DNA from 2 places in the Streptomyces sp. NPDC001816 genome. Region 2 is predicted to be linked to the other one. Evidence: riboswitches for the same ligand, from Rfam matches in the RefSeq annotation. Region 2 holds a riboswitch; the other holds the start of a gene.

Region 1 (3,776 bases), on a different contig from region 2:
TTCTCGGCCCGGGCGACGTTCGGCCGGGCGCGTCCCCGCTCTCGGCTGCCAGGACCAGTTTCCGCAGCAGGTCTGCAAGCGTCCGCCGCTCTTCTTCGGTCAGTGCTGCGAGCAGCGTGCCCTCACCCGCGTCCTCCGCTGCCGCATGCGCCTCGAACGCGGCGTGCCCGGCCTCGGTGAGCCGTACCCGCACCCGCCGGCGGTCACCGGTCTCGTGGGTACGGGTGATCAGCCCGGCCTCCTCGACGGCCCCGAGCCGCGCCGACAGCGCACCCCGGGTCAGGCCGAGCCGTTCGGCGAGCTGCGAGGGACTCGACTCGTACGGCGGCCCGGACCTGCGCAGCATCAACAGCATCTTGTACTGCCAGTACTTGAGGCCGTCGGAGTCCAGCACGTCCCGGCGGGCCTGGGCGGTGTGCCGGCCGAGGATCGCCAGCCTCGCGACGATCGCCTCCTTGACGGGGTCCAGCCAGTCCAGCTCGCGCGCCCAGACGGCCACGTGCCGGTCCACCGAGTCCTGCACTGTCTGCCTCCCGCAGTGATTTTCTTGTGGATCATTTTTCGCCTGACTACGTTGCCCGGCATGACCACTGCAGCGCACGCATTCGTTGATATCGATGAACTTCTGGACGCCACACGCGAGTTGAGCACCGCCGGCCGCTGGGAGCGGGCCGCGCGGCTGCTCGACGGGGTCACCGCCGACGAACCCGCCGCTCGTGCGCGGATCACCCGGGCCGCGGCCGAAGTCGCCCTGGACCGCGACTGGTTCGCAGGGACGGACACCGCGGCCGAGCGGCTCGAGGCGGCGGAGAAGGAGTTCCCGGACGGCGACTGGGACACCGGCTTCCTCCGGCTCAGGCACACCTACGGCCGGCTGCTCCTGGTCGACGGCACCCTGCGCATCGGCCCGGACGGCAAGGACCCCGAGGCGCTGGCCGCCCTCCTCGACCGGGCGCGGGAGCTGCACGACAGCGCCCCGGACGAGGTGCGGCGGGGCTGGGCGGCGATGTACCGGGGGCTGATCACGGAGAACCACTTCGCCGAGCGGGCGGCCGCCGCCGGGCACTACACGGCAGCGCTGCACGCCGGGGAGGCCGGCGCGGACGGTCTGCTGGCCCGCGAGGCGCTGCGGCATCTCGGCGACCACGACCACGACGCCGGTGACGGCGAGCGGGCCGGGGAGCGCTGGCGGCGGGCCACCGCGCTGGGCGCCCGGGCCGGCACGGTGCCCGGCACCCTGTCCCAACAGCTGTTGCTGGCCGTGTTGGCCCGGGACGCGGGCGACGAGGCGGGCGCCGTCGCGCTTGCGGCGGAGATCGTCCGCTGGGCCGGGGCGATCGGCGCGGACCGGCTGGCCGCCCAGGCGGACGCCTTCCTCGCCGGGGCGGATCCCACGGCACCCGGGTCCACGGACGCGGACTGAGTGCCGCCCGCGCGCTCGGTTAGGCTGTGGGCGGGCCGTGACTGGCGCTGAGGTGGAGTACCACCGGGGAGCGGCCCTTGGAGCATGCCGCGCGCCTGGGCGATGAAGGTCAACCCAGCTCAGGAGTGCAGATGACACAGGCCCGGCTCATGGACGGCACCGCCCTCGCCCGCCGCATCGTCGAGGAGACCGCGAAGAAGGCCGCCGATCTCACCGAGCGGACGGGCAGCGCGCCCTGTCTGGCCACGGTGCTGGTCGGCGAGGACCCGGCGTCCGTCACCTACGTCCGTATGAAGCAGAACCGCTGCCGCAAGGCCGGCATCGAGTCCCGGCACGTGGCGCTGCCCGCCGCCACGACCACCGCCGAACTCGTCGGCGCCCTACGGGAGTTGTCTGCCGACCCGACCGTGCACGGCATCCTGCTGCAGCACCCGGTGGGCGACCACATCGACGAGCGGGCCGCGTTCGAGGCGATCGCGCCGGAGAAGGACGTCGACGGCGTCACCTTCGCCTCGTTCGCCACGATGAGCTTCGGCCTGCCGGGCTTCGTCTCCTGCACGCCCGGCGGCATCATCCGGCTGCTGGACGAGTACGACGTCGACCCGGCCGGGAAGCGGGCCGTGGTGGTGGGCCGCAGCGCGATCCTGGGCAAGCCGGTGGGCATGCTGCTCCTGGCCCGGGACGCGACCGTGACGTACTGCCACTCGCGCACCCGGGATTTGTCGGCGGCGGTCCGCGAGGCGGACATCGTGGTCGCCGCCGTGGGCCGGCCGCGTCTCATCCGGGGCCAGGACATCAAGCCGGGCGCGGTGGTCGTCGACGCGGGGTACAACGCGGGGAACGTCGGCGACGTCGACTTCGACTCGGCCGTGGAGCGGGCCTCGCTGATCACGCCGGTGCCGGGCGGTGTCGGCCCGATGACGATCGCCACGCTGCTGGAGCAGACCGTCGACGCCGCGGCAGCCGCCGCCCGGCGGCTCGGCGTGTGATCAGCGCATCCAGGCGCGGTACTCCATGACGTCCCCGGCCTTGACCCGGTACTCGGGCTCGGCCCGGGTGAAGGTGGTCTCCATGCCGAGGACGGCGCCGGTGCGCGGTTCCAGGATCAGCATGTGGCGCAGGCCCCGGGTGTCGTACACGTACGCGTGTCCGGGGCGGCCCAGGCGATCGGTGACCTCGCCGGCCGGCCGCAGCCCCTCGGCCTCGGCGAACAGCCGGACGAGGGCCGCCGACTCGCGGGCACCCGGGGTCCAGTGGTCGAGCAGTTCCCCGACGGCGTCGAACAGTTCGGCGGTGCTCAGCGGGGCCGTGCTGCGGTTGATCTCGGGCCGGGCGATCTCGGTGAGGTAGGCCCGCAGACGCGCCGCGGTGTGCGGCGGGGTTCCCTCGGGCGGGGCGTCGTTCCACATCGGCGGGTAGGTGGTCCGGCTGATCACATGGCCGTCCGCCACCTCGTGCGGGTCGTCGCCCTCGTCGGTGAGGACCGGGCGGCCGGGCCTGCGCGGGTCGGTCGCGACGACCAGTTCGGTGTGGCTGTCGTCCGCCCGCCAGCGCACCACCCGCTCCTCGGGGACGGTGACGGGGTGCTTGCCGTCGCTCATGCCGAGGCTCCACGACTGCACGTGCGTGCCCTTGCGCAGGCGCGGTGAGCCGCCCGCCGCGGCCGCGTCGGCCAGGGCGACCATCTCCCGCAGGGGTACGGGCGTGGAGGGGAGCCGGACGGTCAGCGGGCGCGGCGCGGCGACGGCCCGCGGTGTGCTCGGACCGCCGAGCACGGCGTTGCCGGCGACCACGAGGACGACGGCGGTGGCGGCGAGGCTCCAGACCAGCCGGGCGCGCGGGGTACGGCCGGGGAGCGCCGGAAGCAGCCGGAGCCTGCGCCGTGGACGGTCCTCGTGCAGCAGTCGCTCCAACTGCCGCTCGGCGCGGTGGTCCAGCGGACCGTCGCCGAAGTGGGGGCCGTCGGTCGGCGCCGGGTTGGCGCGGCGGAGGAGTTCGAGTTCGTCAGCCATGTCGGTGGTCCTCGCAGAGGGTCGCGTCGGCGGGGGCGGGCAGGGCTGGTGCGGCGGGCCGCATCCGGTCGATCTCGGCTCTCAGCCGGCGCCGGGCCCGGTGCAGCCGCATGATCGCCGCCCGTCTGCCGCAGCCGAGGGCCACCGCGATCTCCGCGGCGTCGAGTTCCTCCCATGCCGCGAGGCGCAGCACCTCCTGGTCCGCCGGGGAGAGCCGGGCCAGCGCGTCGTGCACCCAGGCGCCCGGGGCCTCGGTGTCGGGGCTGTCCATGATGTGCCGGCCGTGGGCCGCCTCGTCGTTGCCCAGCCGGTCCACCAGCCTGCGCCGCCGTCCGTAGCCG
Region 2 (3,776 bases):
TGGACAACGGGCTCCGCTTCATCCGCAGCATCTTCAAGCTCTATCCGTGGGAGTGGCTCACCACCGACGCCTTCGCAGGGCATGTCCTCGACACCCTGGACAACGGCGGCGGCACCGGCAGCACCCTGTGGATCGAACCCGCCTGGAAGATGCTCCTGAGCAACAAGGCCCTGCTGGCGATCCTCTGGGAGCTGTACCCCGGCCACCCGAACCTGCTGCCCGCCTACCTGGACGGCCCGCGCGAGCTGGCCGGGCCGACGGGCTATGTCGCCAAGCCGCTGCTCGGACGGGAAGGCGCGGGCGTGACCGTGCACGAGCCCGGCGCCGAACCCGTCGTACGCGACGAGCCCTGCTGCTACCAGCAGCTCGCCCCGCTGCCCGCCTTCGACGGCAACCACCTCGTCCTCGGCGCCTGGGTCGTCCGGGACGAGCCGGCCGGCCTCGGCCTGCGCGAGTCCTCGGGCCTGATCACCGACGAGTACGCCCGCTTCCTGCCGCACGTGATCCTCTAGGCCGCCAGGACCTCCCGCAGCTGGGCGAGACCCCAGTCCAGGTCCTCCTTGCTGATCACCAGCGGCGGCGCGATCCGGATCGTCGCACCGTGGGTGTCCTTCACCAGGACACCCCGGTCCATCAGCCGCTCGGACACCTGCCGGCCCGTCCCGACGCTCGGCGCGATGTCGACCCCGGCCCACAGCCCCCGCCCGCGCACCGCCGTCACCTTGCCGGTGCCGAGCAGGGCGCCCAGCTCCCGGTGCAGATGCTCGCCGAGCTCGGCGGACCGCGCCTGGTACTCGCCCGTCCGCAGCATCCTGATCACCTCCAGCGCCACCGCACACGCCAGGGGGTTCCCGCCGAACGTCGATCCGTGCTCACCCGGCCCGAACACCCCGAGCACCTCGGTGCTCGACACCACCGCCGACACCGGCAGGATCCCGCCGCCCAGCGCCTTCCCCAGCACGTACACATCCGGTGCGACCCCCTCGTTCTCGCACGCGAAGGTCCGCCCGGTCCTGCCAAGACCCGACTGGACCTCGTCGGCGATGAACAACACGTCCCGCTGCCGGGTCAGCTCCCGCACCGCCGGCAGATAGCCGGCCGGCGGGACGATCACCCCCGACTCGCCCTGGATCGGTTCGAGCAGCACCGCGACCGTGTTCTCGGTGAGCGCCTCCCGCATCGCGGTCAGGTCGCCGTACGGCACGATCTGGAAGCCCGGCGTGTACGGCCCGAAGTCCGCCCGCGCCTCGGGGTCGGTGGAGAAGCTGATGACCGTCGTCGTACGGCCATGGAAGTTGCCGCTCGCGACCACGATCTTCGCCATCTCGGCGGGCACCCCCTTGATCCGGTACCCCCACTTCCGGGCGGTCTTCACCGCGGTCTCCACCGCCTCGACGCCGGTGTTCACCGGCAGCACCATCTGCATGCCGCACAGCGCGGCCAGCTCGGTGCAGAACGCGGCGAACCGGTCGTGGTGGAACGCCCGCGACGTCAGCGTCACCCGCTCCAGCTGCGCCCGGGCCGCCGCCACCAGCCGCGGGTGGCCGTGGCCGAAGTTCAATGCCGAGTACCCGGCCAGCAGGTCGAGGTAGCGCCGCCCCTCGACATCCGTCATCCAGGCCCCCTCCGCGGTGGCGACGACCACCGGCAGCGGGTGGTAGTTGTGCGCACTGTGGGCGTCGGCGGCGGCGATGAGCGTCTCCGTAGCGTTCACGGGAACTCCAAAGGGCCAGAGAGTCGGATGCACCCCCTTCTTATCCTCGCTCGCATGGTGGACGCGGGACCTGCGCGATCCGGCGCGCCCGGTAGGCTGATCAGCGGGCCGTGACTGGCGCGCTAGGGATGGGACGGACCATCGGGGAGCGGCCCGAGCGGGAAAACAGTGCCGTGCGCCTGGGCCGAACGTGAACGCTGTACGCACACCGTCCGGAGGTCCCCATGCCGAAGCAGCACCTCTCCACCGAGTCCACCGCCTTCCGCGCCGCCCTCGACGTCATCCGTGCCGTCGAGCCGGGCGTCGCCGACGCCATCGGCCAGGAGGTGGCCGACCAGCGCGAGATGCTGAAGCTGATCGCCTCCGAGAACTACGCCTCCCCGGCCACCCTGCTGGCGATGGGCAACTGGTTCAGCGACAAGTACGCCGAGGGCACCATCGGCCGCCGCTTCTACGCCGGCTGCCGCAACGTCGACACCGTGGAGTCCCTGGCCGCCGAGCACGCCAAGGCGCTCTTCGGCGCCCGGCACGCCTACGTCCAGCCGCACTCCGGCATCGACGCCAACCTCGTCGCCTTCTGGGCCGTGCTCGCGGACCGCGTGGAGGCCCCGTTCCTGGAGAAGACCGGCGCCCGCCAGGTCAACGACCTCTCCGAGGCCGACTGGGCCGAGCTGCGCCAGGCCTTCGGCAACCAGCGCATGCTCGGCATGTCCCTGGACGCCGGCGGCCACCTCACCCACGGCTTCCGCCCGAACATCTCCGGCAAGATGTTCGACCAGCGCTCCTACGGCACCGACCCGGCCACGGGCCTGATCGACTACGAGGCGCTGCGCGCCCAGGCCCGCGACTTCAAGCCGCTGATCATCGTCGCGGGCTACTCCGCCTACCCCCGTCTGGTGAACTTCCGCATCATGCGCGAGATCGCCGACGAGGTCGGCGCGACCCTCATGGTCGACATGGCCCACTTCGCCGGTCTGGTCGCCGGCAAGGTCCTGACCGGCGACTTCGACCCGGTCCCGCACGCCCAGATCGTCACCACGACCACCCACAAGTCCCTGCGCGGCCCGCGCGGCGGCATGGTCCTGTGCGACGACTCCCTGAAGGACCAGGTCGACCGCGGCTGCCCGATGGTGCTCGGCGGCCCGCTCCCGCACGTCATGGCCGCGAAGGCCGTCGCCCTCGCCGAGGCCCGTCAGCCCTCGTTCCAGGACTACGCCCAGCGCATCGTCGACAACTCGCGCGCCCTCGCCGAGGGCCTGATGAAGCGCGGCGCCACCCTGGTCACCGGCGGCACGGACAACCACCTCAACCTGATCGACGTGGAGACGTCGTACGGCCTCACGGGCCGCCAGGCGGAGACAGCCCTCCTCGACTCGGGCATCGTCACCAACCGCAACGCCATCCCGGCCGACCCGAACGGCGCCTGGTACACCTCCGGCATCCGCATCGGCACCCCGGCCCTCACTACGCGGGGCCTGGGCACGGCGGAGATGGACGAGGTCGCGGGCCTGATCGACAGGGTCCTCACGACGACGGAGCCGGGCACCACCAAGTCGGGAGCCCCGTCCAAGGCGGCCCACGTCCTGGACGACAAGGTGTCCCAGGAAATCGCACAGAGGGCAACGGACCTGGTGGCAGGCTTCCCGCTGTACCCGGAAGTCGACCTGGGCTGATCACTCCCTGAGGGGCGACGCCCCAGGGGCGCGGGGCCGCATCAAATATGCGGCTCCGCCGCGCGGGCGCGACCAGCCACCACGGTCCGCAGTTCCCCACGCACCGAACCCCCCGATCCCTCTGCGACAATAAAAAACATGGCTTCCGCTGACCAACCTCGCGTGCTCTCCGGCATCCAGCCCACCGCCGGCTCGTTCCACCTCGGCAACTACCTCGGCGCCGTCCGCCAGTGGGTGGCCCTGCAGGAGTCCCACGACGCCTTCTACATGGTCGTCGACCTGCACGCGATCACGGTCCCGCAGGACCCGAAGGACCTGCGCGCCAACACCCGCCTGGCCGCGGCCCAGCTGCTGGCCGCCGGTCTGGACCCCGACCGCTGCACCCTCTT

Evidence for each region. A riboswitch is a leader RNA that binds a small molecule or an ion and turns the genes downstream of it on or off. The one in region 2 is predicted to bind ZMP and ZTP.
Region 1: linked by a shared signal. The riboswitch ahead of ACFYZZ_RS07480 (bifunctional 5,10-methylenetetrahydrofolate dehydrogenase/5,10-methenyltetrahydrofolate cyclohydrolase) and the one ahead of ACFYZZ_RS38730 (glycine hydroxymethyltransferase) in region 2 are both predicted to bind ZMP and ZTP.

Annotation. Positions count from the first base shown of each region.
Region 1 covers NZ_JBIATY010000002.1:390,966-394,741, reverse strand. The annotation lists gene ACFYZZ_RS07490 (MarR family winged helix-turn-helix transcriptional regulator) at 1-523, opposite strand, end outside; gene ACFYZZ_RS07485 (hypothetical protein) at 584-1,423, shown strand; ZMP/ZTP riboswitch at 1,451-1,531, shown strand; gene ACFYZZ_RS07480 (bifunctional 5,10-methylenetetrahydrofolate dehydrogenase/5,10-methenyltetrahydrofolate cyclohydrolase) at 1,555-2,412, shown strand; gene ACFYZZ_RS07475 (CU044_5270 family protein) at 2,413-3,435, opposite strand; gene ACFYZZ_RS07470 (RNA polymerase sigma factor) at 3,428-3,776, opposite strand, start outside.
Region 2 covers NZ_JBIATY010000015.1:123,120-126,895, reverse strand. The annotation lists gene ACFYZZ_RS38740 (glutathionylspermidine synthase family protein) at 1-512, shown strand, start outside; gene rocD (ornithine--oxo-acid transaminase) at 509-1,714, opposite strand; ZMP/ZTP riboswitch at 1,815-1,906, shown strand; gene ACFYZZ_RS38730 (glycine hydroxymethyltransferase) at 1,939-3,387, shown strand; gene trpS (tryptophan--tRNA ligase) at 3,526-3,776, shown strand, end outside.